Regions from separate parts of the Lawsonibacter sp. JLR.KK007 genome, predicted to be linked through region 2. Evidence: predicted binding sites of a transcription regulator. Region 2 holds the regulator's gene; the other holds the start of a gene.

Region 1 (15,978 bases), on a different contig from region 2:
CACCGCCCAGATCGTCATCGACGACACCAACAGCTACGCCATGGAGCCGGGCGAAGCCATGAAGATCACCGCCTACCGCTTCTTCGCCCCCGACGGAGCCACCAACCACATCCTGGGCGTGCTGCCCACCCTGCTCATCTCCCCGGAGAACACGGAGACGGCGGCCATGCTCCTCACCAGCGCCAAGCCCACCCGGGCCGCCGGCTGCCTGAAGCTGGAGATTGCGGACCAGACCTTCTATATCAACGCCGCAGAGGCGGTGAAGCAGGACAACAAGGCCGCCTTCACCGAGCTGCTGGAGGCGCTGCCCCCCTCCGCCATGCTGTACGAGGGCAGCGGCACCCTGACCTGGACGGAGATCACCCCCGCTCAGCTGGCCCGGAAGCAGGGGCTCTCCTTCACCGCCCGAACCTTCTCTGATGTGGCCGGCAGCCCCTACGCCCGGGAGATCAACACCCTGGCCGCCTACCTCATTCTGGACAGCAGCGCCGGTTCCTTCCAGCCCGCCAGCGACATCACCCGGGGCCAGTTCGCCGCCATGACCGCCTCCGCCCTGGACCTGCCCGCAGGAAAGAGCGCCAAGTTCTCCGACGTCCCCGCCGGGCATCCCTACGCCGACGACATCAACGCCATGACCGATCTGGGCTTCCTCTCCGGCCGGGGGGACGGCACCTTCGGCCCCGAGGACACCATCACCGTGCAGGAGGCGGTGACTGTTCTGTCCAGCGTGGCGGCCTGGACCAGCATGGACGGCTTTAACCTGGACCGCACCGATCTGATGCTGGAGGAGCTGCCCGACTTCTACCACTGGGCGGAGTGGGCCCGGGTCCCCGCCCGCAACCTGACCATTCTGGAGGCCCTCCCCGACGGCCTCACCCCCACCGCCAACCTCACCCGGGAGCAGGGCGCGGCGATGCTGTGCCGCCTGATGGAGAGCATCCACCTGATCTGGGATTAAGAAAGGAAGGACACACATGACCAAGATCGACATTATTTCCGGCTTTTTAGGCGCAGGCAAAACCACCCTCATCAAGAAGCTGCTGGAGGAGAGCTTTCAGGGGGAGAAAATCGTCCTGATCGAAAACGAATTCGGCGAGATCGGCATCGACGGCGGCTTCCTCAAGGACGCCGGGGTGGAGATCACCGAGATGAACTCCGGCTGCATCTGCTGCTCCCTGGTGGGCGACTTCGGCGCCGCCCTCAAGCAGGTGCTGGCCGACTACGCCCCCGCCCGCATCGTCATCGAGCCCTCCGGCGTGGGCAAGCTGTCCGACGTTGTCGCCGCCGTGGAGCGGGTGCAGGCGGAAACCCCCGATCTGCACCTGAACAGCTTCGTCACTGTGGTGGACGCGGGCAAGGCCAAGGTGTATATGAAAAACTTCGGCGAGTTCTTTAACGACCAGGTGGAACACGCCTGCGCCATTATTCTGTCCCGCACCCAGAAGATCAGCGAGGACAAGCTGAATACCGCCGTGGCCCTGCTGCGGGGGAAGAACCCCAAGGCCGCCATCCTCACCACCCCCTGGGACCAGCTCACCGGCGCGCAGATCCTCACCGCCATGGAGGGCGGCCGGGACCTGGCCTATGAGCTGATGGAGGAAATTGAGCAGCACCACCATGAACACGAGCATCATCACCATCACGACCACGAGCACGGCCATGAGCATCACCACGACCACGACCATCACGATCATGAGCACGAGCACCATGAGCATGAGCATGACCACGAGCACCATCATGAGCACGATGCGGACTGCTGCTGCGACGCCTGCTGCGGCCACGATCACCACCACGATGCTGACGAGGTGTTCACCTCCTGGGGCCGTGAGACCCCCCGGAAGTACAGCCGGGAGGAGCTGCAGGAGGCGCTGTCCGCCCTGGCCATGACCGAAGACTACGGCTATGTCCTCCGGGCCAAGGGGATGGTCCCCTGCGACGACGGGGAGAGCTGGCTCCACTTTGACCTGACCCCCGAGGAGTTTGAAATCCGTACCGGCGCCGCCGACTACACCGGCCGCCTGTGCGTCATCGGCTCTGAGCTGAAGGAGGACCAGCTGGAAACGCTGTTCCTCCTGGCGTGAGGTGAGCGCCATGCCCGATTCACGCATCCCGCTGTATCTCATCACCGGCTTTCTGGACGCCGGAAAGACCACCCTCCTCTGCGACACCCTGAACATGGACTACTTCAACGACGGCCAGCGCACCGTCCTGCTGCGGTGCGAGGACGGCGAGGAGGAGTATGACCAGCAGTTTCTCTCCCAGCGCAACTGCCGCCTGATCCCCATCGAGGAGCCGGAGCAGCTGAACACCGAGTTCCTCAAAGAAATCGACCGCCGCTACCAGCCCGAGCGGGTTCTGCTGGAGTTCAACGGCATGTGGCCGGTGAACGTGCTCCGAACCTGCCGCCTGCCCAAGACCTGGGGCCTGTACCAGGCCATCCACGTGGTGGACGGCTCCACCTTCGAGACCTATCTCAACAACATGCAGTCCATGTTCATCGACATGGTCACCGAGGCGGACATGGTCCTGTTCAACCGCTGCACCGAGGATATGCCCCTGTCCGGCTGGAAACGCTCCGTCCGGGCGGTAAACCGGATGTGCGAGATCGTCTTCGAGACCGAGCAGGGGGATGAGCTGGCGGTGGAGGACATCCTCCCCTACTCCCTGGAGGAGTCCCACATCACCCTGGAGGACCCCGACTACGGCATCTGGTACCTGGACATCCAGGAACACCCGGAGCGGTATGTGGGAAAAACCATCACCTACAAGGCCCAGGCCATGACGGGCATGAAGCTGCCCAAGGACGCCTTCGTCCCCGGCCGCAACGCCATGACCTGCTGCGTGGAGGACATCCGCTTCTTCGGCTTCCTCTGCAAGTACGCCAAGGCCCGCTCCCTGCGCAAGGGGGAGTGGATCACCGTCACCGCCGAGATCCGCTGGGAGCACGCCGACGTCTACGAGGACGAGGGCGTGGTACTCTACGCCCAGTCGGTGGAAAAGGCCCCCGCGCCAGAGGACCCTTTGGTATATTTCCGATAAGCCGCCAGCGGCCCCCGCACCAGCTATGGTGCGGGGGCCGCCTGTGTGTTTGACGATATGATACAAGCTTTTTTGCCCTCGATCTGTTATGATGGCCCAAACTGGTTCCAGTAGCCCATCACAAAGATGAACAGCACGATCAGGGGCAGGATATAGCTGACATAGAACCGCACCGCCTTGGGGAAGGCCAGGCCGTCGCCGGTGTTGGCCTCCGCCAGGAAGCGGTCCCAGCCCCAGCCCTTTTTGCTGGTGCAGAACAGCAGATAGACCAGCGACCCCAGAGGCAGGATGTTCTGAGACACCAAAAAGTCCTCAATGCCGGACACGTCCATCCCCAGCACAGTGAACCCGGACCACAGGTTGGACCCCAGCACACAGGGCATGGACAGCAGAAAGATGCCCACCAAATTGATCAACACCGCCTTTTTCCGGTCCAGCCCCCACCGGTCCATGGTAAAGGAGATGATGTTCTCAAACACGGCGATCACCGTGGACAGGGCGGCAAAGGACAGGAACAGGAAGAAGGCCCCTCCCCACAGCCGGCCCATGGGCATCGCGTTAAAAATGTTGGGCAGGGTGACAAAGACCAGCGCCGGCCCCTCCCCGGTGGACACGCCGAAGGCGGAGCAGGCGGGGAAGATGATCAGCCCGGCCACAAAGGCCACGCAGGTGTCCAGCACGCCGATGCGCAGGGCCTCCCCGGCCAGACGGTGCTCCTTGCCGATATAGCTGCCAAAGATGGCGATGGCTCCGATGCCCAGAGACAGGGTGAAAAACGCCTGTCCCATAGCGGCGAAGACCGTCTCGCCCAGGATGAACCGGCCCTCCCCGTCGTAAACCAGATTGCGGAAGTTGGGCTGGAGGTAGAACCGCAGGCCCTCCCCCGCCCCTTCCAGCAGGACGGAGTTCACCGCCAGCACCACCATCAGGGCCAGCAGGCAGAGCATCATCACCTTATTCACCCGCTCCACGCCGTTGCGCAGGCCCTGGGCGCACACCAGCATGCCGATGACGATGACGATGGTCATATATACCGTCATGGTCACCGGCTGGCTGAGCAGGCTGCCGAACACTCCGGCCACCCCCTCCGCGTCCAGTCCGGAGAAGCTGCCCCGGAGCATTTCCACAAAGTAGTACAGCAGCCACCCGGCGATGACGGTGTAGAACATCATCAGCAGGTAGTTGCCCGCGAAGCCCACATAGCTGTACCAGTGCCATTTGCTCCCCTCAGGCTCCAGGCGCTGGAAGGACAGGGCAATGCTCCGCTGGCTGCCCCGGCCCACGGCCAGCTCCATCACCATGACGGGCAGGCCCAAAATGACCAGAAACAGCAGATACAGCAGCACAAAGGCCGCGCCGCCGTATTTCCCCGTGATGTAGGGGAAGCGCCACACGTTGCCCAAGCCGATGGCGCAGCCCGCCGAGATGAGCACAAAGCCCAGGCGGGAGGAAAATGTCTCTCGTTTCTCCATTGACAAACCAAAACTCCTTTGCTATAATACACGCAAGAGGGGCTGACCTGGTGTGCACAGGTCGCACGGCTCTTCCTCAAAGATTTATAATCTGGAGAAATGCCGGTTTCCTATGCTAGGGGGGCCGGTTATTTCTTTATATTGAGAATGCCAAAAATAACAACGGCAATCAGGTTAAGTAGTGCCAAGACTTCTAACACCGACATTTTGTCACCTCCTTGCGGAGGTCAAGCCGTTCCCCTCTTGCTTGCAGGTATTATACCACATAGAGCAGGCTCTGTCCAATCCCTCCATTTTCCTGAAATTTCCCCCTTGACAGGGGGATTTTTTGCGCTATAATGATAGTACATCAGTTCTATCGAACGTATTTTCGTAAGCACCGAGGAGGTCCCCATGGAGCTGTTAGACAAGCTGAACATCCTGGCGGACGCCGCCAAGTACGACGCCGCCTGCACCTCCAGCGGACTGGACCGCTCCGGGCGGCCGGGGACCATCGGGAGCACCACCCTGGCGGGCTGCTGCCACTCCTTTTCGGCGGACGGCCGGTGCATCTCCCTGCTGAAGGTGCTCCAGACCAATTTCTGCGTCTACGACTGCCAGTATTGTGTCAACCGGCGGTCCAACGACGTGCCCCGGGCAGCCTTCACCCCGGAGGAGCTGTGCGAGCTGACCATGGGATTCTACCGCCGCAACTACATCGAGGGGCTGTTTCTCTCCTCGGCGGTGATCCAAAGCCCGGACTACACCACCGAGCTGATGATCCGCACCCTGCGCATCCTCCGGGAGACCCACCGCTTCGGCGGCTATATCCACGCCAAGGCCATCCCGGGGGCGGACCCCCTCCTCACCCGGCGGCTGGGCCTGCTGGCCGACCGGCTGAGTGTGAACATTGAGCTGCCCTCCTCCCCCAGCCTGGCCCTGCTGGCCCCGGACAAAAAGAAGGAGGCCATCCTTTCCCCCATGGGCCAGATCCGGGACGGCATCTCCCAGTCCAAGCAGGAGCTCGCCGTCTGCCGCCACGCGCCCCGGTTCGCTCCGGCGGGACAGTCCACCCAGATGATCGTGGGGGCCACCCCGGAGAACGACCGGCACATTCTCACCCTCACCCAGGCCCTCTACGACCGCTACCAGCTGAAGCGGGTGTTTTACTCCGCCTATATGCCGGTGTCCTCCAGCCCCCTGCTGCCAGTGCCCGAGGGCTTCCAGCCCCCTCTGCTCCGGGAGCACCGGCTGTATCAGGCCGACTGGCTGCTGCGGTACTACCACTTCCGGGCGGAGGAGATCCTGGATGAGGCCCAGCCCGACCTGGACCCCCGGATGGACCCCAAGTGCTGCTGGGCTCTGCGCCATCTGGAGTTCTTCCCGGTGGAGGTAAACCGGGCGGACTACGAGGCCCTGCTCCGGGTGCCGGGACTGGGGGTGCGGTCGGCCAAGCGGATTTTGAGGGCCCGGCGGGTAGGGCCGCTGAATTTCGAGGGGCTGAAGCGGCTGGGCGTGGTCCTCAAGCGGGCCCAGTACTTCCTCACCTGCTCCGGGCGGATGATGCAGGGCCTGCGCGTCAGCGAGGACGGCCTCCTCCGCCACCTGGTCTCGCTGGAGGCCCCCGCCCTGGCCGCCCCCGCGCCAGAACAGCTGTCTTTGTTTGACAACGCCGTGTAGGAGGTGCTTTCATGGCTTGGACACAAATCTGCTGCCAGTACGACGGCACCTATCCCGGGTTTCTCTCCGGCGTGTTTGACTGTTATGTCAACCGGGAGGAGCCGGTGGAGTTCCGCACCCCGGAGGACATGTGCTGCTCCCTCTACCCCCTGCGGACGGTGGAGACGGACGAGGCCCACGCTCAGCGGGTGTATCGGTCCTTTGAAACCTTCGGCCGGGAGGGCCGGGAGATGGCGGTGCGGTGTTTTCTCACCTGCCTGCCGGACAAGGAGCTGTGGCTGTGGCGCTTCCTCCGCCTGGGCTACCGGCTGGGCCCCCAGATCAGCCGCTGCCTCACCGACCCCACGGTGGACCGGGTGCGCAAGGCGGTGTGGCGCCTGGAGCACGAAGCCCACCAGTACAAGGGCTTTACCCGGTTCTCCCAGCTGAACGGGGTGCTGGTGGGGGAGATCGAACCCAAAAACCGGGTGCTTCCCCTGCTGCGGCCCCACTTCTGCGGACGGTATCCCCAGGAGCGCTTCGTCCTCCACGACCGCACCCACGCGGAGGTCCTCTTCCACCAGCCCGGCCCCAAGGGCTGGGCCATCCTGCCGGTCGAAGACTTCCAAGCCGGTCCCGCCGGACCGGAGGAGCTGCAGTACCGCCAGCTGTGGCGGGCCTTCTATGACACCATCGCCATTGAGGGCCGGTACAACCCCAAATGCCGCATGACCCATATGCCCAAGCGGTACTGGGCCATGATGACCGAATTCCAGAAGGACTGGGACGCCGCTCTGCCCGAGGTCCGCACCTTGCCCGGCCAGCCAAGAGAACCCGGCTGCAGCGGGTGTACTCCCCCCCGGGGCTGAGCCCTGCAGCCGGCGGGCCTTTTCATTTTCTTCCTAAAAAATGACAAAGGGACTTGTCTGTTTCCTGTATCGTGTGGTATAATAGCATAGAAACCGCCCCCGAACACAACAGGAGGTATGCGCCATGAAATGTCCCTACTGCGGCTATCTGGAGAGCAAGGTGGTGGACTCCCGGCCCGCTGACGAATGGGCCAGTATCCGCCGCCGCCGGGAGTGCCTGTCCTGCCACAAGCGGTTTACCACCTATGAGACCGTGGAGAGCCTGCCCCTTATGGTCGTCAAAAAGGATGGGAGCCGCCAGAGTTTTGACCGGGGCAAGGTGATGAGCGGCCTGATCCGGGCCTGTGAAAAGCGGCCTGTGTCCTACCAAACCCTGGAGGGGCTGGTGGCCGAGATCGAGCAGGTCCTGCAGAACCAGATCGACCGGGAGATCAGCTCCTCTCAGATTGGCGAGCTGGTGCTGGAGCGGCTGAAAACCATGGATGAGGTGGCCTACGTCCGTTTCGCCTCGGTCTACCGGGAGTTCAAGGATATCAACTCGTTCATGGCCGAGCTGGATCAGCTGATGAAACATAAATAACCGAACACAAAAAACAGACCGCCCTTCAGTGGATGCGGTCTGTTTTTATGTCCTGCTTTGGCAGCTTGTCCCAGGAAAACAGCGGGATCAGCTCCCGCGGTGAAATGGCCTCGGGGCGGTCAATGAGGCGGGCGGCATGGGCCAGCAGGCCCACCAGCTCCGGGGCGGCGTACCGGTCCTGCAGCTGTCCCAGCTCCTGATCCCGGTCCCGCTTGGCCAGGCGGCGGCCATCGGGGGCCAGCAGCAGGGGCAGATGGCCGTACTCCGGATGGGGCAGGCCCAGCCGGTCCTGCAGCCACAGCTGGCGGGGGGTGGAGGACAGCAGATCGCTCCCCCGCACCACCTGGGTGACCCCCATGGCGGCGTCGTCCACCACCACGGCCAACTGGTAAGCGTACACCCCATCGGACCGCCGCAGGATAAAGTCGCCGCAGTCCCGCCCCAGGTTTTCCTCAAACACGCCCTGAAGCCGGTCGGAAAAGGAGACCGTCTCCTCCGGCGTCCGCACCCGCCAGGCGGGACGGCGGAGCTTGGCGCGCACGGCACGCTCCTCCTCCGACAGCCGCCCGCAGCGGCCATCGTAGACCGCTGTGCCATCCGACCGGTGGGGGGCGGAGGCCGCCAGCCGCTCCGCCCGGCTGCAGAAGCAGGGGTAGATCAGCCCCTGCCCCTCCAGCGCCCGGAAGGCCGCGGCGTAGAGCTCGGTCCGCCGGGACTGATACACCGGCTCGCCGTCCCAGTCCAGGCCCAGCCACTCCAGGTCCCGCATCACCTGAGCGCAGTATTCCGGACGGCACCGGTCGGGGTCCAGATCCTCCAGCCGCAGGACCATGCCCCCGCCTTCGCTCCGGGCCGCCAGCCAGGCCAGCAGGCAGGACCACAGGTTGCCCAGGTGCATCCGCCCGCTGGGACTGGGCGCAAACCGTCCTGTCATAGCGCGTCTCCTTTCCCTTCACTCCGCTCCCTGGCCGTACTCCTCCATGGCTTCCCGCAGAAACTCCAGGTCCTTGTCGTCCAGGGCGTGGAGGCCGGCGGTCTCCTCCAGGTGGTGGGTAAACTCGTGGGCCACGGTGGCGAACATCTCGTCCTTCCAGACCGCCTCGTCCTCCTCCTGCAGCAGGGCGGCAAAGGAGCCGTAATACAGCAAAATATACCGCCCCAGCATGTCGTGGACATACTCCCCCATGACATACATCTCCCCCGGAGGGAAGGCCGGGTCGGGGAATTCCCCCTCCTCCAGCTGAATGCCGCCGTCCAGGTCCTCAAAGAAGGCGTCCGGAAAGTGCTCCGCGATCTCCTCCAGCCAATCTCCCATCTGGTCATAGGATGGTATCATAGCGCGCCCTCCAATGCGGTCTGAACGGTCTGCTCCAGCACCCTCATATCCACAGGCTTGGCCACATGGGCGTTCATCCCGGCGGCCAGGGCGTCCCGGATGTCCTCCGCAAAGGCGTTGGCGGTCATGGCCACGATGGGGATGGTCCGGGCCAGGGGGTGGTCCAGCCGCCGGAGGGCCCGCGTGGCCTCATAGCCGTTCAGAACGGGCATCTGCACATCCATCAGGATCAGCTGGTAGGCCCCTGGCTCCGACTGGGCAAAGGCGTCCACCACCAGCTGGCCGTTCTCAAAGATGTCGCAGCTGGCCCCCACGATCTGAAGCAGCTCGCGGAGGATCTCGGCGTTGATCTCGTTGTCCTCGGCCACCAGGATGTGCATGCCCTGGAGGACGCTGGCCTTTTTCTCCTCCGCCCGCTCTGAGAGCGGGGGGGCCGTCCGGTTGAGGATCGAATCCACCTTCTGGCGGAAGCTGGTCAGGAAGAAGGGCTTTGGCAAAAAGGCGTCCACCCCGGCTGCCCTGGCCTCCTCCTCGATCTCGGGCCAGTCGCAGCTGGTGAGCACCAGGATCGGGGGACCGTCCGGATCTGCCTGACGGATCCGCCGGGCGGTCTCCACCCCGTCCATGCCGGGCATCTTCCAGTCCAGCAGGACGATGTCGTACCGCCCCGCCCCGCCGCCGGCCTGCCGCACCAGCTCCACGGCGCTCTGGCCGTTCAGCGCATAGTCCACCGCCACGCCGGTACCCTCCATGGTGAGCTGGATATTTTGGCAGATGACCTCCTCATCGTCCACCGCCAGCATGCGGGTGATGCCCTGCCTGCGCCAGAAGTCCTGGTCAATGGCCTCGCTGCCGGCCTGCAGCTCCAGCTCCACCGTAAAGGTGGTGCCCTTCCCCTTCACGCTGTCCACCGCGATGGAGCCGCCCATCAGGTCCAGCAGATTTTTGGTGATGGCCATACCCAGGCCGGTGCCCTGGATCTTGTTGGTCACGCTGTCCTCCTCCCGGGTAAAGGCCTGAAACAGCTTTTTCTGATACTCCTCGCTCATACCGTAGCCGTTGTCGGCCACGATGAAGCGGAACCGGACCAGCTGCCGGGTGTGCTGCGGCAGCTCCTGCACCGTCAGGGTCACCCTGCCCCCGTCGGGGGTGTACTTCACCGCGTTGGACAGCAGGTTGAGCAGGATCTGATTCACCCGCAGCTTATCCATCACCACCTGCTCGTGCTTCAGCTCCCGGCTGTACACCTCAAACCGGTGGCCCTTGGCCCGCATCTGGGGCCGGATGATGGAGTCGATCCCCTCGATCAGCTCCACCATGTTCTCGCTGGACAGGTTCAGGGTGGTTTTGCCCGCCTCGATCTTGCTGATATCCAAAATGTCGTTGATCAGTCCCAGCAGGTGCTGGCTGGAGGCGGTGATCTTTTTGGTGTACTCCCGCACCTTGTCCGGATACTCCGCGTCCCGGGCCAGCAGGGCGGCGAAGCCCACAATGGCGTTCATGGGGGTTCGGATGTCATGGCTCATGTTGGACAGGAAGGAGCTCTTGGCCCGGTTGGCCTCCTCCGCGATCTGAAACGCCTGCTCCGCGGACTCCTTGGACTGGGCCAGCATGGCGTTGTACTCCTCCAGCTGCTGGTTCAGCTCCTCCTGCTGGCGCAGGTTGGCCTGCTCCTGGAGGTACAGCCGGAGGCTGCTGCGCCGCCGCAGCACCGCCGCCGCAGCCAGCACCGCCAGCACCAGCACCACCACCCCCAGGAACAGCAGCATGCGGATCACCATCCCCACCATGTGAACCGTCTCAGCGGCCACAAATTCCGCTGGGATCAGGAACAGCAGCAGGGTGTCGTAGTCCTCCAGGGCGGTGACGCAGTAGTAATACTCCCGCCCGTCCAGCCGGAAGTTGGCGCTCAGGGTGCCGGTCTGCTCCATGGCGGCCCGGATGTCCGGGTACCGCTGGCTATCCATCTCCTCCAGCACCTTCAGCACATTGTAGGCCTGGATCGTATTGTCCTGGGTGATATCGTCGTACATCCGGGTACCGTTGCTTTTCAGGATATAGGTCTCGCTCTGGCTGCCGTAGGCCGAGCTGTCGTAATACTGGGTCAGCGTATGGACGTCCGTCAGCAGCACGACGTGGGTGAAGCAGGCGCCATCCCCGGCCTGAAGGGGCTCCTCCAGGGTCTGCACAAAGGCCCAGGAGCTGTCCTCATACAGGTAGCTGTCCGAGACAAAGGTATACCGCTCCTGGTCTCCGGTCACCAGGTTGATGTCCGTCCAGACGCCGTGCTTGCCGTTGGCGTCATAGCAGCTGCCCTGGCTGTCCAGCAGCATCAGGGCGGAGCTGCTGCATTCCGTCTCCAGCAGCTGCTCCAGCCGGCCGATGGAGCGCACCGCGTCCTCCTCCCCGGCAAACTCCTCCGCCTCCAGCAGGTTGACGGCGGCGGCCAGGTAGTTCCAATGGGGGTCCAGCGCGTTGTTCAGGCTGGCCCGCACCTGGGTGGTGATCTCCACCAGCTGGGTGGTGCGCTCCACAAAGATCTGTTCCTCCAGATATTTGATGAAGAACGACCCGCCCAACAGCAGAAACATCAGCAGGCCCAGGACCAGCACAGCCGGAAGCACCATGTTCTGTTTTTGTCCTTGGGAGTCCATTGTGTTCGCCTTCTCTCTCGCTGTTATGCCTCCATACGGCCCTGGAGCGGCTCAGCTCCAGGGATTGCCGTCCGGGGATACGGTCTTCTGCCTGGTGAGCCACTCCCGCAGGAAGAGGCTCACCGACCCCTTCTCCACCTGGGCGCTGAAGCGCTCCCCAACCTCCTCGGTATAGCTGTTCATCAGGAAGGCCACCCGGTAGGTTTTGTCCTCCTCCGGCTCGCCGCCGCCCTTGACCACCAGAAGATAGGGGTAGGGGTCCCCGTCTCCGGCCAGGTCAAAGCCCCTGGCCTCCAGCTCCTTGGCCTGCCCGCCCGTCATGGTCAGGATGGCGTACTCCCCGTCCACCCCCGGCAGGATCGTACTGCTCACGTCGGTGTTGATCCGGTCCTGGTAGAGCTTTCCGGTCACGCCGGCGCTGGGCTTTGCCCCCGGCTTACTTGTCTCCGCATAGAAGATCATCGCCGCGTCCGCGCCCACCGCGCTGCCCAGGGCCTTGCCCACCAGCCGGGCGGTCTCCTCCAGGGTGAAGCTGGCGGTGCTTTCGCAGAAGTAAACGGTGTTCTGTGTGCTCAGATAATTGCTCTGCAGCTCATCCATTCGGGCGATACAGCCGGGGCCGTCCATGCCGTTCTCCCCCCGGAACCAATCCTTATAAGCCTGGCCGATGTCCGCCAGAACGTTCTCCCAGCGGGCATAGGTCATGGGGAAGGCCCGCCCCTTCCGGAGGGCCATCCAGGCGTCGTAGATCATCGAGTCCTCCGAGATCCCCGCGCTGTCCAGCACGCTGAGCACACAGGGGGTGCTCTCGGTCTGGAAGGCCGCCTGTCCCTCCGGGGTATAGATCAGCGACAGCAGCTTGAGGGCGTCCTCCAGCTTCTGCTCATTGCCGGGCTGGGTCAGCCGCTTGCTGATCCCGATATAGGAGGAGGGGTTGTACATATAGATGTTCTTGCTGCCGTCCTCCCCAATGTAAGGCATCAGCCCCAGCTGGTCCCCGGACTCCAGCTCGGTAATGGAGGAGGCCCAGGTGGCGGTGCAGAACACGGCCTTCCGGCCGCCCAGGTACTCCCGGACCAGAGCCGAGTTGCTCAGGGCCCCTGGATCGGTCTCAAACATCCCAATATCAATATACTGCTGGACATAATCCATGGTGTCTTCCCACATCCCGGCGGCGGTGGCGTCCCCGGTCAGAAACGCCTGCTCCCAGGCCCGCCCCTCCGGCGTGGTGAGCCAGCTGGTCTTGGCCAGATTGAACACGGCGGAGAAGGTGTTGCCCGTCAGCTCGGTCCCCACCACGCCCGGGATCAGCCCCGCCGCCCGGATCTCTTCGCACAGCGCCTTCAGCCCGGCAAAGTTTTCCGGCACCTGCCAGCCGTGCTCCTCCATCAGTGTCTTGTTGTAGTAGATGCCGTACATGGTGTTGTTCACCGGCAGAAGATAGACGCCCCCGTCAATGGCCACCTGGTCCAGCAGGGAGGTGGAAAAGCGGTTCACAAAGTCGCAGCCGGACAGGTCCGCCAGCCGCTCCTTGGCCAGCTCCTTGTCCAGGATCTGCGAGGTGATGAAAATGTCCGGGATATCGTCCCCCCGCATTTGGGCCCAGCTGTAGCCGGTGCGGTTGCTCCCCGCATAGGTGCTGATCTCCAGGGAGATGTCCGGATAGGTCTCAGCCGCCAGAGCCAGAAAATGGTCATACCCGCTCCAGTCAAACCAGGTCAGCGCATCGCTGCCGGACTGGACCTCCGGGGGCCGCTCCCCCGAAGCACAGCCGGACAGCAGCAGCAGTCCCATAGACAGCGCCAGTACGCGCCGGATCAGTCTCTGCTTCATGGAATGGACCTCCTGTTCCTCATTTCAATCTATGGCAAAAAAAGCACAAAAGTCCATACGGATATTTTATCCACGGGTCCGGAAAAAGTCAAGCATTCCCATGCGATAGATTGCTCTCCACAAACGCGGAAAAACCGCCTGCTCAGACGGTTTTTCCCAAGTGATCCTATGCTGCTGTCCTGATTCCGGTTCCCCAGCCGCTGTGAACAAAATTCCAGCCCGCCCAAGCCCGGCTCCCGCAGGCCGGAGCGCGGCGTTACGTCGTCCGCCGCTCCCGCCGGTAGCAGGCGCTGCACAGCCTGCCCCGGTGGTGCAGGGGCAAAGCCTGATTGCAGCGGGCGCAGAAGCGAATGTTGCTGCGCAGCTTATGCAGCAGGATCTCGTTGATCTCGTCCGCCACCCGCTCCCGGGTGTCGTAGAGCCGGTCCTCATCCACGGGACACCCAAAGGCTTTGGCAAAGGAGAAGTACAGGTCCAGCTTTTTGTAAAACAGCTCCAGCTCCGGCAGGGTGGGCTCCTCCTCGGGCAGGCCGGGCTGGTCCACCCGCTCCCCCTGCTGCCAGCGGCGGAGAAACTGGAAAAACAGCTCCCGCAGCCCCTCGTCCGTCTCGTCGAAGGGGATGTTGGCCGCCCGCAGCTCCTGCTCCCGGGTCAGGAGAAACCCCTTCTCCCGCAGCTTGGAGATGATGGCGATATACCGGGAGACATCCAGCTTCCGGTAGGGCTCCACCGTCGGCATCTGGCTCCATTGGGTGAGCACCTCCAGCAGATCGAAGTCCACCTGAAGCACCAGATCGGAGAACCCCGCCACGGCATACTCCAGCGGAGGCGCCGCCGCCTCCAGCCCCGCCTTGATGGCGGGCAGATTCTGGGTGGCCCCCACAAACCCCCGGTTGTACATCCCAAAGCGTCCGGCCCGCCCGGCGATCTGCTTGATTTCCTCCGCCTTCAGCTCCCGGCGCTCCACGCCGTCAAACTTCTCCGTCTCCATGAAGATCACCCGGCGGATGGGCAGGTTCAGCCCCATGCCAATTGCGTCGGTGGAAACGATATACTTCATCTGTCCGCTGAGGAAGCCCTCCATCTGCCTGCGGCGGGTGGAGTAGGGCAGGGCCCCGTAGATGATGGCCGGTTCCTTTCCGTTCTGGCGCAGGTCCTCCGCCACGCTGAGCACCCCCACCTTGGAGAAGGTGATCAGGGCGTCTCCCGGCTGGACCCGCTGGTAGTCCACGGTGTGGGACATACAGATCAGGGGGGTGGTCCGCTGGTGGACCTCTACCTCCACGCTGTCGCCGCAGCTCTCGATCAGGCGGATGAGCAGGTCCTTCGCCTCCGGAGCCGCGCACAGGTGGACCTCCGGGGCCAGCACCCCCAACACCGCCCGGGTCCAGGCGTACCCCCGCTGCCGGTCCGCGATCATCTGGCACTCGTCGATCACCGCCACGTCATACCGCCGCTTCAGGTCCAGCTTTTCCGCGGTGGCGGCCATGTGGGTGTCCTCCTCCCGCAGGTCCTCCTCCTCCCCGGTGGACAGGGAGCAGGCCACCCCGGCGTCCAGCAGGGTCTCCTGGGCCTCCAGGGCCAGCAGACGCAACGGGGCCAGATAGATTCCCGTCCCCGCCCGCATCAGCCGCTGGAACCCGGCGTAGGTTTTCCCCGTGTTGGTGCCGCCCAGGTGGAGCACAAACCGCCGGTGCAGGCGGCGGGCCTCCGGGTACTCGTCCTTGGGGTTCAGCGCGATGAGCAGGGACAGGCTGGTACGGATGGCCTGGGGCACGTACCACACGGACCACACCGCGGCCAGCCCCTCCTGCAGCAGCTGGGCGGCCGGAAAGCCCTCCAGACTCAGCATACGGTCCAGATCTGCCTCCGGCTGAGCGGCGGCAAACTCCTCCAGCGCCTGCCTGGAGGCGCCGGCCAGCACCTGGGGGTACCGCTCCAGGACCCGCCTGGCCAGGGCGCTGTCCGACTGCTCCCCCAGCCAGGGGAGAGACAGCAGGAAATTCTTCAGCACCGCCGTCAGCTGCTTTCCGGTGCAGCTCTGCTCCAGCGCCAAAAACTCCTTCATCTGTCCCTTGGCCTGGGACGGCCCAAAGGCCCGGCTCCTGGGGATGACGGTGAGCCGGGCCATGAGGGCGGCGTGGCAGTACCCCGCCATCCGCCAGGGGGCGGAGCCGTCCCGCTCCGCCTCCTCCCACGCCTGGGACAGCAGGCTGCGGGCGTGCTTCACCCCCGGCGCGGAGCCCTTCTGCCCGCCCCGCGCCGCCTTGGGGTCGATCCGCCCGTTGGAAAAGGGCAGGCTGCTCTCCGCCCGGCTCACATCCTCCTTGCTCCACATGCGGACGGGGTGGCCGTTGGACATGACAAAACGGGGCTTTGGCAGCAGCTGCTTCATCAGCTCGTTGGTCCACCCCCGCCCCTTCAGCACCGAAGCCGGCCAGTATGCTCCGCCCCCCCGTTTGGACATCGCGCCTCTCCCCTTTCCAGGCAAATCATTCATGCATCACAGAGTTAGTATATCCCAAGAACGCGAACCCTTCAACCCCAGATCAAACAA
Region 2 (15,978 bases):
GATTACGTCGAAGGTCTCCTGGGTGGTATTGGCGCCCCGGATGACCTCCACCAGCTTCATGTTGGGCACAGGGTTGAAGAAGTGCATGCCGATGACGGGGTGCTTCAGGCCAAGAGCCATCTCGGTGATGGACAGGGAGGAGGTGTTGGAGGCGAAGATAGCGCCCTCCTTGCACATGGCGTCCAGCTCGTTGAGCAGCTCCTTCTTGGTGGCCATGTCCTCCTTGACGCACTCGATGATCAGGTCGGCGTCGGCGGCGGCGGACTTCTCCTCCACCAGCACGTTGGCCATCAGGGCGTCCTTGGCGGCCTGGTCCATCTTGCCCTTGTCCACCCGCTTCTGCAGGGACTTGTCCAGGTTGTCCTTGTGCCGCTGGGCGGAAGCCACGCTGCTGGCGTACATCAGGGCGGTGTGTCCCTTGGCCGCGAAGACCTGGGCGATGCCGCTGCCCATGGTGCCGGCGCCGAAGATTGCTACTTTCATAACTTTGTTCCTCCTAAAAAATAGTAGAATAATGCCGGACGCTCCGGCGGAAATGACCGGAAGATCCGGCCCCGCTCTCTGGTTCACCAGTATAACCTGTTTTTTCCCGAAAGGCAAGAGGAAAATCGCGTCCCCGCCTCCGTCCGCCGGGGATGTTCTTGACTTTTTTTCCCGGCAAGTATATGATAAGGAAAGCTTTACAGATGCAGGAGGCCGCTGTACCGATGGATGTTTCACTGGTGATCCCCGCCTATAACGAGAGCGCGATCGTGCTGGATACGATCCGCGCAGTGTCCGCCCGGCTGGCGGAGCTGGCGCAGGACTATGAGGTGCTGATCGTGGACGACGGCAGCACCGACGGCATGGCGGAGCTGGTGCGCGGCTGCGGCGACCCCCGCGTCCGGCTGGAGGGCTATGCCTCCAACCGGGGCAAGGGCTGTGCCGTCCGGACGGGGATGCTGGCGGCCAAGGGGGACGTTATCCTGTGTACCGACGCCGACCTGGCCTACGGGGTGGACGTGTTCGCCGTGATACTGGACCGCTTCCGGGCGGGGGACGCCGGTCTGGTCATCGGCTCCCGGCGCATAGGGGGCGAGGGCTACAAAAACTACCCCCCGCTGCGGATTTTGATGTCCAAGTGCTTCGGCCTGCTGTCCCACATGATCTCCGGCCTGCCCTACGACACCCAGTGCGGCATCAAGGGCTACCGCCGCAAGGCGGCGGAGCAGATCTTTTCCCGCTGCACCACCGACGGCTTCTCCTTCGACTTCGAGGTCCTCATGCGGGCGGACCGGCTGGGGCTGAAGGTGGAACAGATTCCCGTGTCGGTCATCAACTTCCGGGAATCCAAGGTGAACGTCATCCGGGACAGCGCCCGGATGTTCCGGGATGTGTTCCGCATCCGTAAAAAAGTCAGGAGCGGGAAATGAGAGAGAAAATCGTATTTCTGATCCAGCTGTTCGACCTGAAAAAGTTTATCAAGTTCGGCCTGATCGGGGTGCTCAATACCCTGGTGGACTTCGCGGTGTTTTACGTGATGGACCGCTGGGTGATCCGGGAGGGTCCCACCCTGGCGCTGCTGGGGATGACCGTTGTGGCCGGTCCTTATCTCTCCAACGCCATCGCCTATGTGGTGGCCAATATCCACTCCTTCGTGTGGAACAAGCTGTGGACCTTCGAGCGGCGGGACCGGGTTACCAGAGGAGAGGCGGTGCGCTACCTGCTCACCAGCGCGGGGTATGTACTCATCTCCACGGTGAGCCTGGCGGTGTGCATCCGCATCCTGTCCCTGCCCTTTGTGGCCCCCCTGGTGCCCCAGGGCTGGACCAACCTGCTGGCCAAGCTGCCCACCGCCTGCGTCACCATTTTTTACAACTACCTGATGAATAAGTTTTGGGTGTTCAAAGCGTAAAAATCCCGGCCCGGAGGTTGTTTCCTCCGGGCCGGTTTTGTCAGTTGAACAGATCGACCATCTGGATCATATAGACCACGTCGTTGACAAAGTAGAAGTACAGGTGCGGACCAATGCCGTCTTCATTGGCGCAGTACCACAGGTAGTCGTCCGGGTAGGCCCAGGTCCAGTCTTTCTCGTCGGAGAGGAGTCCGGGATAGGCGGCCAGCACCTCCTCCCGGGTGGCCCCCACCCGGATACCTCGGGGGGTGACCATGTCGGTACGGCCTGTTTCCAGGCGGTTGAGGAAGAAACTTCCCGACTCGGCGCTGTAGTACCGCAGGGCGGAGACCCCGCCCGCGTCGCCGCCGCCGTCTACGGACCAATTCTCCCAGTAGTCCCCAGGCCAGTAAATGGGGTCGCCTTCCTCAAACACTGACGTCTCCGGTTCAAAGTCCGGGAACATGGAATCTATCCAGCTGCCCAGACCGATGGGGGTGGAGAAGCCGTCCCGGAACAGGCAGACCTCCAGGTCCATCAGCCGCCAGACTGCCTGACGGATGGCATCCCCCGAGGCCATCCCTTCCCGATAGTAGTCAAAGTGGACCAGGAACTCCGCCGGGCTGCCGTCCTCGTACATGCGGGCCACCAGGTAAGCGGGGGACCATGCCGACCACTCCAGCGCGCCCGAGCTTTGCGCAGAGACGCCGCTGTAGTTGATTTGATAGAGCCCCAGGAGCTCTCCCTCCAAAGTATCCGTTCCAAGCAAATTAACGGAGTCCAGGCGGAAGTTCCTGTCCTGGGGTGTGTCCGGGGCGTCCGCCGCCAGGTAGACTGTGGCGTCGTACGCCGCCCGGAGGTATTCCAGGGCCATCTCGTTGAGCCGCGTGTCGAAGTTGAGGGCATCCGGCGACGACCTGTCCACAAAGCCCCCCACCGGCTCCTCCCCGGCGAAGTACCACTGATTCCACAGCGGCGGGTCCAGCCTGTCGGTCTCCTCGGCGGGGACCAGGGGAGCGTTCAGGCTGTACTGGTCATAGACGGTGACGGCCCGATCCTCCCAGATAAACAGCTGGTCCGCCCCGCTGACGGCGTCCAGCACCGCGTCGTCCACATCGTCCATCCGTCCGGTGAGATAAAATACGGGCTGGCCGTCCGCTTTGACGCGGAAGCCCTCCAGGGTCAGGTTGTGGAGGGCGATTTGGTACCCTTGCCCCTCCGGGTTCATTTCCGGCTCCATCTGTTCCGCCACCTGGTCCAGCAGCCCCTTCTCATTCAGCCCCGCCAGGGCCAGCGCGTCCCCGGTAGACACCAGCGTCCCCTCCCTTTTGTCGTAGACCAGGGAGAACACATGCCCGGTGTTCAAATCGGTGGTGAACTGCGACCGGAAAAACAGCAGATTCAGATACCGGTCGGTGGTGGAGGGGTAGAACAGGCACTGATTTTCCCAGGCGTCCGTTCCCGTCCGGGAATCGAGTTGAGCGTACTCCCCCCGCAGGTGGTTGAGGGCTTCGTTGATGGCGTCCACCGCCTCGTTCTCCTGTCCGGAAGGGAGGGCCAGAGCGGGGAGTTCCACATAGTTGCCATAGCTGTCATAGTACTGGGTCTCCATCACAAGGGAGGGCTCCGGCGGCCGCTGGCGGCAGGACACCAGATTGCCGCAGAAGATGGCGATGGCGAACATCAGAATCAGAAAGGGCAGCGGCGGCCGCTTCTTGGGCCCGGAGAAGATGTTGCGCAGTCGAATTTCCGTCTCTCTGGCCGACCCGGACAAGGGCAGGGAAAAGGGCGTGCGGGGCATTTTGTTGTTCATGGGGTGCTCCTTTCATCGTCAGAGGATGTTGCCCATCCACGTGGCCGGGCCCAATTTATACCCGCCGCCCTCATAGACCACGGGAAAATGGACACTGGCCAGACATTCCAGGCTCATGCAGGATAAGTCCAGGGTCAGGTCGCAGACAAGCCGGTCGTCTTCCTGTTTAAAGCGCACCTGATCGCCCACCTGCGCAACCCCCTTGAAAGGCTCATACAGTTTACCCAGGTCCACCTCCCACTCCCGCTCCCCGCTGGACATACGGGCAGTGGTCTCGCCGGGGCTGGCGGTGATCTCCAGGGGGATGTCGGAGAAGTCCGGGACGGTGTAGGTCATGGTATCCAGGTCGAAGATGTACAGGCTTTCCGTGTGGACCCCGGTGCCCCAGCCGTCAGTCAGGACCAGGGCCGCTTCGGGCTGGCCATCGCCGTCCAGGTCGTCCGCCAGCAGCGTGGGATTGCTGGCAAAGTGCCCATTGCCGCCCCAGTAGAGGTGGAAATAGGCCGTCCGCTCCCCGTGACGCAGGACGATGCCCCGCTGCTGTTCCAGGTCTCCTCCCCACAATATAGGACTGACCAGGGGCTCCACGTTGGGCATACTGTCCGGGTTCACTACGAAGTAGATGGTGACATCCTCCCCCTCGTCGTAGGCCACCGGCAGGAGAGTGTCCCGCCAGTAGTCCCGCCGCATGGCGTAATATACCTCTACCGCCTCCCAGGGCAGCTCCGCCCCGGGGAGGTTGTCCAAAACCGCCATCTCCTTCTCAGAAGGGCTGTAATTCTCATAGAACCAGTCACTGGTCTGCCCGATATATTGGAGCATCCCGGTTTTTAGCTCCACCGGGACCCACGGCTGTTCCTCGGAGGTGTCCGGGGGCGCGGAGACCGACGCGGAGGAATCCTGGGCGGCGGGTGTGTCCGTCTCCGCCACCTGGCAGGAGACGATATTGCCGCAGAAGATGCACAGAGAGAACGCCAGAATCAAAAAGGGCAGCGGCGGCCGCTTTTTGGGCCCGGACATGATGCTGCGGATACGGATTTCCGTCTCCCTGGCCGACCCGGACAGGTGGGTGGAGAAAGGGGTGCGGGGCATTTTCTCATATATCATCAGCGATCCTCCTGACATGCGTTCTGCGCTTCAACCATAGTGTCCCAGGTGCTCTCCAAAATGAGCCAGCCCCGGTTATTGAAGCTGTAGATGTTATAGAGCTTGTTCTCCCAGTCCTCGGTCCAGCACGCCTCGATCAGGTGCTGACCCTGGGGGACAACCTCCACCTCCCCGGCCAGGGAGAAGGCATATTCAAACCGTCCCTGCCCCTCATTCCAGCGGAACCAGCGGCAGCCCTGATTTCTGGTGCTGTCGCAGAGGACGGCAAAGTCCTCCGCGCCGTCGAAGTTGATATCCTGAATCCAGACGTGGGAGGGGTTGTCGGCCACGAAAATCTGATCTGGGAAGCGGTCGTCCCCCGGGATGTCCTCCGGAAGGATGGTCTGGATCAGCATATTCGGGTTGAACATCATATCCCCGTCGAACACCTGAATCTGGTCGTAGATCAGGTGGGGACCGAACTCTTCGCCGGAGACCCGCCCCCGCAGCGCCAGGGTCAGCACCCGCCCACCGGTGACAGTGACCGTCTCGGCGTCGGTAAAGTAGCCGTCCCCCACAAAATCCCAGCCGGTCCCGTTCCAGCTCAGGGTGTAATACTCCGGGTCGTGCCACTTGTCCACCAGGAGGGGAATGCGGACGTCGCAGAGGGGGGAATCCTCCCGGCCTGTGAGGTAAGCGCCGGATATGGTGGATGCATTCTCGGTACGGTAACGCTCGGTCAGGCTGCCGTCGGTAAGCTCAAAAATATACATTTCGGCGGCGCCGTAGGTGCTGGTGGGATAGTACAGCTCCAGGACCAAGGCGTCCCGGTCCGGGCTGGTGAGGAATCCGGCCATCAAGTCCCCGATACCCAGCCAGCCCTCCTCCGTCCATTGGCGCTCCACCGTTTCGCCCCGGCCCAGGGCGGCGGTGAGGGTGATGATCGTGCTGCCGCTCTCATCCTGTGGGTCAAACCGGGTGGTGGCCGTGACGGTGTCCGCCAGGCCGTCCCCGTCCAGATCGGCATCTTCATCTTGCAGCACCACCTGGTGCTCTTGAATCTCCATCTCTAGCTTCTGCTCCGGCGGGTCGGGGAGGTCCGCCAGGGATCTGCTGGCCCCGGGCTCCGGGGCCTCCGTCTCGGACATCTGGCAGGACACCAGATTCCCGCAGAAGATACACACGGAGAACATCAAAATCAAAAAGGGCAGGGGCGGCCGCTTTTTGGGTCCGGAGAAGATGTTGCGCAGTCGAATTTCCGTCTCCCTGGCCGATCCGGACAGGGGAGTGGAGAAGGGTGTGCGGGGCATGTTATTCTTCATGGGTGTTTTCCTTTCTATTTTGTAATCTGGCCACAGCGGCCAAAATGGTCTGGCCGTAGCCGGAGTAGTCCTGGGGGGACAGCCGGCGCAGGGCGTCCTCGTCGCAGGCCAGCTCGGTGTCCCGCTCCACCAGGCGGATCATATACCACATCAGGGGATTAAACCAGTACAGGGCGTTGACCCACATAGCCAGAGATTTCAGCCAGATGTCGCCCCGGCGGTAGTGGGTCAGCTCGTGGAGCAGGGAGAAGGCCAGCTCCTCCCCGGTGATTTTCCCCTGGGGCAGAAGGATCGCCGGGCGCAGCGCTCCGGCCAGCATGGGCACCTTCAGGCCCTGACACACCAGCAGGCGGGGCCGCCGGAGGAGCTTCAGCTGGTCGCCCAGGTGGTTGAAGGCGGCCACCGCGTCCCAGTCGGTGACCGGGGCGGACCACCGGCGCAGGTAGGACAAAAAGCGGAGGTGGGTCCCGGCGTTCCACACCAGCATCCCCGCAGCTCCGGCCAGCCAGACGGTGAACAGCAGCCGGGGGAGGCCGGCGGACGTCTGCTCAACCGGCGCGGCGGGGGTGAGGATCGGTCCGGGGGCGGCGGCGGAGCCGTCCCCGGAGGCGCTGGGCGGCTGGGGCTGGCTCTGGGAGGGAATCGGGAGGGTGGGGGCGGGATTGTTCTCCGGCTCGTCTCCGCCGGGGGTGAAGGGATGCTGGACTGCAGGCGGGTTGGGGATGTCCATTTGGATGGGGGCATGAGCCTCTCCCCGGAAGACGAGGGGCAGGGGAACGGCCAGCCGCAGGCACAGCAGCAGCCAGGCCCAGCACCGCCACTTGGCCCCGTAACGGCCCCGGGTGGACTGGCCTGCCCAGGCCAGCAGCAGCACAGCAGCGGAACCCCCGAGGGTGAGGGCTCCTAAGGTGAGCAGAATTTGATTCATCGCAGCTGCCCTCTGTTCAGCTGGTCCAGCAGGGCCTGGAGCTCCTCCAGCTCGTCCTGGCGCATCCCCTCCCGGGCCAGGGCGGCCACAAAGTTCCGGGGAGAGCCGTAGAGCCGGTCCAGCACCGCCCGGCTGTCGAAGGACTGATACTCCTCCTGACCCACCAGAGGGGTGTACCGGTTGCCCTTTCCCACCCGGCGGACGGCCACAAAGCCCTTGTCCGCCAGACGGGAGAGGTATGTATTAATGGTGTTGGCCGCCCAGCCGAAGGGGGCCAGCTTGTCCTCCAGAACGGCCCGAGGGGTGTCGGGACCGGTGGCCCACAGGGCCTTCATCACTTCAAGCTCGGTATCGGGGAGCCGCTTCATAGAATCACATCCACTTCAAATGTAGTTGATTTTATACTACGCTTGAAGTAGATGATGGTCAAGTTACAAAGTAGTTACAAACGCAGAGGGCGGCTGGAGGATCTTAAAAAAACCTTCACGGAAATTTCATAGACTTTTCCAGCGGACCATGGTAGAATAACAAAGAGTATAAGGAAAGGTGTATCCGTCCCTGTTTGAGCGACTGTCCAACCGGGAATCATCACCCTGATGGGCAAAACAGGAGCGGGAGGCGCAAACCGCGCATGGAGGTACGTTTGAAAAAAGAAGTTTTAGGCGTCAGCTTTGACGACCTCACCCGGGAGGAGGCCGCCCAGGCGGGGGCCGCCCTGCTGGCGGAGGATAAGTTTCACTATGTAGTCACCCCCAACCCGGAGTTTATCCTGGCGGCGGAGAAGGACAGCGCCTTCCGTCAGGTGCTCAACGAGGCGGACCTGGTGCTGGCCGACGGCATCGGAGTGGTCTACTCGGCAAAGATCCAAGGCACCCCCCTGAAGGGCCGGGTTACCGGCATCGGCTTTGCGGAGGACATGCTGGCCGCGCTCCAGGAGCGGGGCGGGCGGCTCTATCTGCTGGGGGCCAAGCCCGGCGTGGCGGAGGAGGCCGGCCGCCGCATTGTGGAGCGGTACCCCGGCGTCACCCTGTGCGGCACCCAGGACGGCTACTTCAAGGACGAGGAGGCGGCGCTGCTGAAGGTGGCCGCCGCCCGGCCAGACCTGCTGTTCGTCTGTCTGGGGGCCCCCAAGCAGGAGAAGTGGATGGCCCGGTGGGGCAGGCACACCGGGGCCCGGATGGCCATCGGCCTGGGAGGGGCGCTGGACGTGTTCGCCGGCAAGGTGGAGCGGGCCCCGGAATCCTGGCAGAAATTGGGCCTGGAGTGGGCCTACCGGCTGAAAAAGGAACCCCAGCGGGCGGGCCGTATGGCAAAGCTGCCCCTGGTGCTGGTGAAGGCCGCAGGACGGCGGCTGAAAAAATAGGAGGAATGGATTATGGTATACGTTCTGTTAGCCCCCGGCTTTGAAGAGGCGGAGGCCCTGGTCCCCGTGGACCTGCTGCGCCGGGCCAATGTGGAAACGGCGACGGTGTCGCTCACCGGCGAACCCGTCCCCGGCAGCCACGGCATCACCGTGACCGCCGACCTTGCCATGGACCAGGTGGACCTGGACCGGGCGGAGATGGTCGTCCTGCCCGGCGGCGGTCCGGGGTACAAGAACCTGGGGGCCGATCCCCGGGTGGAGCAGCTGGTCCGGGAGGCGGTGAAGCGGGATATCTGGGTGGCCGCCATCTGCGCCGCCCCCACCCTGCTGGGAAAGTGGGGCCTGCTGGAGGGCAAACAGGCGGTCTGCTACCCCGGCATGGAGGAGGGCCTTGTCGGCGCTCGGGCCTGGAGGGACCGGGCCGTGAACGTGGTGACAGACGGCAAAATCATCACCGGGCGGGCCGCCGGCGCCGCCTTTGAGTTTGGGCTGTCCCTGATTGAGGCTCTGGCGGATGAGGAGAAGGCCGGTGACATCCGGGACAGTGTCTGCTACTGACCTGGAGAAGGGGGAGCTGCGCCGGGCCGTCCGGGCGCGGCTGTCCGCCCTGACCCCGGAGGAGCTTGTCCAAAGTGACGAGGCCCTGTTTACCCGGTTTCTGGCCCTGCCCCAGGTGGAGGAAGCGGACACCATCTTCGCCTTCTGGGGCATCCCGGGAAAGGAGCCGGATACCTCCCGCCTGATTGGGGAGCTGGTCCGCCGGGGCAAGACCGTGGGCCTGCCCCGGATGCTGCCCGACCGCCGGATGGAGGTGCGCCGGTACGACCCGGACAAGCCTCTGGTGACGGTATCCTTCGGCATCTCTGAGCCGGGGGAGGACTGCCCGCTGCTGGCGCGGGAGGAGATCGGGCTGGCGCTGGCGCCCGCCGTGTGCTACGACCGGCGGGGCTTCCGTTTGGGCTTTGGCGGCGGCTACTACGACCGCTGGCTGGAGGGTTTTTCCGGCGTGACCGTGGGCCTGTGCCGGGAGGCGGTGCTCCAGGACCGGGTCCCCACCCAGGCCCACGACGCCCGGGTGGACATCCTGCTCACCGAGGGGGAGAGCCTGTCCCTTTAAGGGACGGGAAAAGAGGGGGAGCACCCTCCCCCCGCCTTTTCCGCTGTGTAGGCGGCTCAGCCGCAGCAGTCGCAGTCGTTGTCGCAGCCGCAGTTGTTGTTGCAGCCACAGCCGTTGTTGCAGCCGCAGCCGCTGCCGCCCCAGCCCCAGCCGAACAGGATGATGATCAGGATGATGATCCACAGCGCGCTGCTGCCGCCCCAACCGTTGTTTCCACACATGATAGTTCACCTCTCTTAAAATCGCGCCGGGACGCTGTCCCCGCGTTCTGTATCATTCTATGGCTCCCTCTTGTCCCTGGTGACAGGAGGCGGGAAAATTTTGTTAGGAGCTGACCCTATGCCTCAGGATTATTACGACCCCAGGGACCGGTACGAGGAGCGGGACGCCTACGCCCCGTCCCAGCGGGAGCGCAGCGGCGCCTCCCGCAGCCGCGACCGGGAGTATGATGCTCCCCGCCGCCCGAAAAAGAAGAAGCGCCGTTCCGCCGCCCGGACCGCGTGCCTGGTGCTGCTGTACGTGGCGGCGGTGATCGGCTCATCCGTCCTTCTGGCCTGCATCGGCTGGACGGCTGCCGGCGACGTGCTGGCCCTGAACAAGCCGGAGAAGACGATCATCTTCACCGTCACGGCGGACGAGGACTTTGACAGCGTGACCAGCCGGCTGAAGGAGGAGGGGATGATTGAGTATGAGTTCCTCTTCAAGCTGTTCGCCTCCATCACCCACAAGAAGGACGCCATCGCGGCCGGAAGCTACACGCTGAATACGGATATGGACTACCGGGCCCTGCTGGCCGGTATGAGCGCCACCTCCGCCAACCGGGCAGAGGTGACGGTGGTGATCCCGGAGGGCTACAATATCGACCAGATCTTCGCCCTGTTGGAGGAGAAGGGGGTCTCCACCGTGGAGAAGCTGCGGGAGGCCGCAGCCACCCATGACTACGCCTTCTCCTTCCTCCAGGAGATTCCTCTGGGGGACTACAAGCGCCTGGAGGGCTACCTGATGCCCGCCACCTACGATTTCTACACCAACCACGACCCCGTCTATGCCATCAACAAGCTACTGGTCCACTTCGACAGCCAGGTGCGGGATGATTTCCGGGGGAAGGTGGCGGAGAGCGATTACACGCTGCGGGAGATTTTGACCATCGCCTCCCTCATCGAGCGGGAGACGACCGGCAACGACCGGACGGATATCTCCGCCGTGATCCACAACCGCCTGAAGAATCCGGACAGCGGCACCCAGGGCTACCTCCAGATCGACGCCACCCTGTTCTATATCAACGGCGGCAAGGAGCCCACCGAGGCGGACAAGTCCATCGACTCCCCATACAACACCTATATGTACAAGGGTCTGCCCCCCACCCCCATCGCCAATCCGGGCATGGAGTCCATTGTGGCCGCCATGAACCCCTCCGACAGTAAGGCCTTCTACTACGCCCTGGGCGATGACAACACCCACCACTTCTTCCGGACCTACGACCAGCAGCAAACGTTTATTAACAGCCAGGAACGGTACAAAAGCAGTTAAAAGCGGAAAGCGTCCACCGGCCATGTCCGGTGGACGCTTGTTGAGGAGAGATACTATGAACAGGATCGAGCTGCTCGCTCCGGCGGGCGATATGGAGCGCCTGCAGATGGCGGCGGCCTATGGGGCGGACGCCGTCTATCTGGCGGGGAACACCTTTGGGATGCGCTCGTTTGCCGGGAACTTTTCCCCAGAGGAGCTGAAAACGGCGGTGGCGCTGTGCCGCAGCCGGGGGGTGCGGGTCCATGTCACCTGCAACACCATGCCCCGGAACGATGAGACCGCCCGGCTGCCCCAGTGGCTGGAGTACCTGGAGGAGTTGGGGGTGGATGCGGTGATCCTGGCGGACGTGGGGGTGCTGGCCCTGGCCAAGCGTCACGCCCCCCATGTCCAGTGCCACATCTCCACCCAGGCCAGCATTGTCAACTACCAGTCCGCCCGGGCCTGGCACGATCTGGGGGCCAGCCGGGTGATCCTGGCCCGGGAGCTGTCCCTGGATGAGATCCGGGAGATCCGCGCCAAAACGCCCCCCGAGCTGGAGATCGAGGTCTTCGCCCACGGGGCCATGTGCGTCAGCTACTCGGGGCGGTGTCTGCTGTCCAACTACATGACGGGCCGGGACTCCAACCGGGGGGCCTGCGCCCAGCCCTGCCGCTACCAGTACGCCCTGATGGAGGAGAAGCGTCCCGGGGAGTATTTTCCCGTATATGAGGAGAATGGGGAAACTTACATCATGAACTCCCGGGACATGTGTATGATCGATCACGTGGCCGAGCTGATGGAGGCCGGAGTGGACTCCCTGAAGCTGGAGGGGCGGGCCAAATCGGCCTACTACGCCGCCATTGTCACCGGGGCCTACCGCCACGCCATCGACGCGGCGGCGGCTGGGGCGCCCCTGGACCCGGTCTGGCGGGACGAGGTGGAGCACATCAGCCACCGGCACTACTCCACCGGCTTCTTCTACGGCCCGCCGGGGCAGTTTACCGAAAACGCCCGGTACGTCCGGGACTGGCAGATTGTGGCCAAGGTGACGTCCTGCGACGGGGAGGGCAATGCCATTCTCACCTTGAACAACAAATTTTCAGTGGGCGATGAGCTGGAGCTGGTAGGGCCTGACGTCCGGCCCCAGGCCCTGACCGTGGAGGCCCTGTGGGACGGGGACGGCCTCCCCCTGGAGGAGGTCCGCCGCCCCCAGATGGTCTTTTGCATGAAGCTGCCCTGTCAGGTTCCGCCTCTGTCCCTGCTGAGAAGAAAGGCGGACCTGTCTCCCTGAACATGAAACGCGCGCCCCATATGGGGCGCGCGTTTTGGTTCAGTACCGCCGTACCACGGCCACCACCCTGCCGATGATCTCGGCGTAGGTGCCGTCGATGGGTTCGTAGTCCGGGTTTTCCGGGAGCAGCCAGACCTGGCCGTCCCTGCGCTGGTAGGTCTTAACGGTGGCCTCGTCCTCAAAAAGGGCCACCACGATCTCGCCGTTGCGGGCCTCCTGCTGGCGGTGGACTACCACCAGATCGCCGGGCAGGATGCCGGCGTTGAGCATGGACTCCCCCCGGACCTTCAAGGCGAAGTGCTCGCCGGACAGGCCCTGGGTGTCAAAGGTGAGGTAGTCCTCCACGCACTCCTGGGCCAGGATGGGGGAGCCGGCGGCCACATTGCCCACGATGGGCACCTGGTTGGCGCGGGGATCGGTCTCCTCCGGGACCAGGCCCACGGAGACGCCGGGCAGAGAGATGGCCCTGGTCTTGCCCTCCGCCTTGATGATGACGCCGGCCTCCTCCAGCCCCTTCATGTGAAAGTGGACGGTGGAGGGGGATTTTAAGCTCACAGCGGCTCCGATCTCCCGCACGGAGGGGGGGTAGCCGTGTTCGTTGGTGAAGGAGAGGATAAAATCGTAGATCTCCTGCTGCTTCCGGGTCAATTTGGCCATAATAACGGCTCCTTTCGGTTGGGGCGTCCCCCATTGAAGACCATAAAGAGGATAATGTGATTATAGCACAAATTTTCCGGCCTGTCAAACAAATGTTTCATAGAATTTTGGACAAACAACACTCCATCGCGGAGCATTCCGGCCGTCAGTCCAGCAGCGTGGTCCAGTGTTCGGCGTGGTGGGCCTCGAAGCACAGCCGGATCTGTTCCTCGGTGGTTTTTCCGGTGGCCAGAGGAGGCAGCTCGTCCAGGGAAAAGTAGCGGCTGTCCAGCGTTTCCAGGTTGGGCTGGAAGGAGCCGCCGGTCCGGTCGCACAGCACCAGTACCTTGCAGACTCCATAGGGACTCATAGGCCGGTTGCGCCTGTGCTGGTCCTGGAGGGCGATCACCCGCCTGACCGTGACGTCCAGTCCGGCCTCCTCCTTGACCTCCTTCACGGCGTTCTCCCCCACGGTGATATCCACATCCGACCACCCTCCGGGGAGGGCCCAGAGGCCGTCGCTCTCCTGGACCAGGAGGATCTTCTCCCCCTGGAAGACGGCGGCCCTGGTATCCAGCTTGGGAGTCTGGTAGCCGGACTCGCCGCAGAACAGGTCCTTCACCTCCTCCAGGGGGAGGCCGGTGTGCTGTGCCATAATTTCCGCAGAAATCTCCCGGATGCGTGCGTAACGCTCCAGGTCGAATTTGTCATGGCCGTATTCCAGTCCGGCCTGGGCCAGGGCCTGAAGCTCCACCGCCCAGTCCAGCCACTGCGGTCTCGATTCCATAGGCGTTCCTCCTTACAGCGGCGGCATATCGGGCTGGTCCATCGCGTCGGAGGCGGCCAGGAGCCGGGCGTCGTAAAAGCCGGCCCGGGCGGTCTCCCGGTAGGGAATCAGCCACAGAGACACCGGGACCGTCACCAGGGTGCTTAAAATGACCACGGGCGCGGAGTAGATGAGGTCGATGGCCTGGTTCAGCAGGGCGTCGTCCAGGAACAGGTTGGTGGTGAGCAGTCCGGCCTGGCTGAGGAAGAGGAGGATGACGCCCTTGGACAGCACGAAGTTGATGGCTTCCCAGCCCAGGAAGGAGAACTCCAGCTTGAACAGCTCCCACTTCCAGCCCCGCATCAGAGAGGAGCTGCGAAAGATGGGGGCGGTGGGGCCGTCGTCCGGGCGGTCGGCCAGCAGGTAAGGGGCCAGGGCAAAGCGCAGGTTGAAGAAGATGATGGTGGCGATCAGCCCCACGGCCAGGATCAGGAGGCTCAGCATTCCGATCCCGGACCCGGCGTCCATCAGGAGCAGAAAAAATACCGGGATAGATAGGACAAAGGCCACCACAAAGTACCAGCCCAGCACCCGGACGTAGATGCCCAGCTCCATCAGGATGACCCGTCCGGCGACGGAAAAGCCCTGCATCAGGGAGTTGACGTCAGGGTCCAGCTGGCGGTAGGTCCACAGCGCCCACAAGCACAGGCCAAAGCGCACCACGGTGGTGTAAAAGGTGAGCAGCAGCTGGAAGAAGAGGCTGAGGTCAAAGACCAGCCCCGCTCCTCCGCTGGGGACAGGGATGAGGCTGACCAGCCAGGACACGCCGGTCGTCATGGCCAGATAGGCCAGGGCCACGATCCAGAATTTGGGGTCGGTGAGGGCGATGCGCTCCCGGGACTGGCGCTTGAGTTCAACGCGGTCTATTCCCATAGAAGTGTCTCCAATCTTGGTGATGTCAGGGGATGGAACCATTATATGCTAAAAAAACGGCGGGGGCAAGCCCCCGCCGCGGAAAATACGAAATTACTCCCATTTCTCCATAAGCTGCCGGATCTGGTCGGCCAGCTTGGCCAGGTCCTTGTTGGACCGGCCCCGGCTGCGGCTGACCAGCTCGGCCAGGTCGTGGGACACGTTCTGCAGCCGCAGATAGGCGGAGGAGGGGGCGGCGGCGGAGCCCACCGTCTTCTTGACCTCCAGAACCACGCCCTTGGCCAGCATGCAGTTTGTGGTCAGGTCGTAGACCTCCTCGTAGAGGGGGGCGTGGGCGGGGATGCCCCGCTGGTTCAGGTCGTTGGCGAACAGCTCGGTGACCTCCCGGTCCCCGTGGACCACGAAGACCTGCTGGGGCCGGGGGGAGAAGTGCTCCACCCATTCCAAAAGGTGGTCCCGGTCGGCGTGGGAGGACAGGCCCTTGAAGTTGACGATCTTGGCCCGGACGGAGATGTCCTCACCGAAGAGCTTTACCGAGCGGGCGCCCTCCAGCAGATGGCGGCCCAGGGTGCCCTCCCCCTGATAGCCCACGAAGACCACGGCGCACTCAGGCCGCCACAGGTTGTGCTTCAGGTGGTGGCGGATGCGGCCCGCGTCGCACATGCCGGAGGCGGAGATGATGATTTTTGGAGTCTTGTCGTCGTTCAGCGCCCGGGACTCCTCGGTGGAATGGGTGAGGGTCAGGCCGGGGAAGGTGAACAGGTTCTCGCCCCCCTGGACCACGGCGATGGCGTCGTCGTCCAGGTAGCCGTTCAGATTGCCGGAGTAGATTTTGGTGGCCTCAGTGGCCAGAGGGGAGTCCACATAGACCTTGAAGGAGGGCAGAGACTGGACCAGGCCGTCCCGCTTGATTTCTCGGAGGTAGTACAGGAGCTCCTGGGTGCGGCCCACGGCGAAGGAGGGGATGACGATGTTGCCCCCCTTGGAGAAGACCTCGTCGATCAGCGCGGCCAGCGCGCCGGTGTAGCTCTCCGGCGGCTCGTGGTTCCGGTCGCCGTAGGTGGACTCCATAATCACGTAGTCGGCGCTGTCCACGAAGGAGGGGTCTCGAATGATGGGCTGGGCCTCGTTGCCCAGGTCGCCGGAGAAGACGATCTTTTTGGTGACGCCGTTCTCGGTGGCCCAGACCTCCAGAATGGAGGAACCCAGCAGGTGGCCCGCGTCGCTGAAGCGGACCTTAACCCCTTCGCACAGGTCGAACAGCCAGCCGTACTCCACCGTCTCCAGCATGTGGATGGCCTCCTCGGCGTCCATCAGGGTGTACAGCGGCTCCACCGGGGG

What was found. The regulator LexA, encoded in region 2, represses DNA repair genes until DNA is damaged. The targets are predictions, from matches to a motif close to CNAACANNTGTTNG.
Region 1: the regulator LexA is predicted to act here: its motif matches at 4,871-4,884, upstream of VV088_RS01575 (putative DNA modification/repair radical SAM protein).

The regions. Positions count from the first base shown of each region.
Region 1 covers NZ_JAYWSY010000001.1:242,163-258,140, reverse strand. Annotated here, with positions in the region: gene VV088_RS01595 (S41 family peptidase) at 1-958, shown strand, start outside; gene VV088_RS01590 (CobW family GTP-binding protein) at 975-2,081, shown strand; gene VV088_RS01585 (TIGR03943 family putative permease subunit) at 2,092-3,039, shown strand; gene VV088_RS01580 (sodium-dependent transporter) at 3,126-4,511, opposite strand; gene VV088_RS01575 (putative DNA modification/repair radical SAM protein) at 4,905-6,170, shown strand; gene VV088_RS01570 (TIGR03915 family putative DNA repair protein) at 6,182-7,018, shown strand; gene nrdR (transcriptional regulator NrdR) at 7,143-7,598, shown strand; gene gluQRS (tRNA glutamyl-Q(34) synthetase GluQRS) at 7,624-8,532, opposite strand; gene VV088_RS01555 (metallopeptidase family protein) at 8,551-8,934, opposite strand; gene VV088_RS01550 (hybrid sensor histidine kinase/response regulator) at 8,931-11,588, opposite strand; gene VV088_RS01545 (ABC transporter substrate-binding protein) at 11,640-13,421, opposite strand; gene VV088_RS01540 (helicase-related protein) at 13,678-15,888, opposite strand.
Region 2 covers NZ_JAYWSY010000002.1:497,128-513,105, reverse strand. Annotated here, with positions in the region: gene VV088_RS12345 (3-hydroxyacyl-CoA dehydrogenase NAD-binding domain-containing protein) at 1-483, opposite strand, end outside; gene VV088_RS12340 (glycosyltransferase) at 708-1,412, shown strand; gene VV088_RS12335 (GtrA family protein) at 1,409-1,894, shown strand; gene VV088_RS12330 (hypothetical protein) at 1,935-3,686, opposite strand; gene VV088_RS12325 (hypothetical protein) at 3,705-4,793, opposite strand; gene VV088_RS12320 (hypothetical protein) at 4,793-6,094, opposite strand; gene VV088_RS12315 (M56 family metallopeptidase) at 6,084-7,022, opposite strand; gene VV088_RS12310 (BlaI/MecI/CopY family transcriptional regulator) at 7,019-7,390, opposite strand; gene VV088_RS12305 (WecB/TagA/CpsF family glycosyltransferase) at 7,666-8,385, shown strand; gene VV088_RS12300 (DJ-1 family glyoxalase III) at 8,398-8,943, shown strand; gene VV088_RS12295 (5-formyltetrahydrofolate cyclo-ligase) at 8,915-9,502, shown strand; gene VV088_RS12290 (hypothetical protein) at 9,559-9,723, opposite strand; gene mltG (endolytic transglycosylase MltG) at 9,842-11,032, shown strand; gene VV088_RS12280 (peptidase U32 family protein) at 11,088-12,302, shown strand; gene lexA (transcriptional repressor LexA) at 12,342-12,959, opposite strand; gene VV088_RS12270 (NUDIX hydrolase) at 13,105-13,725, opposite strand; gene VV088_RS12265 (DUF975 family protein) at 13,738-14,637, opposite strand; gene VV088_RS12260 (MBL fold metallo-hydrolase) at 14,731-15,978, opposite strand, start outside.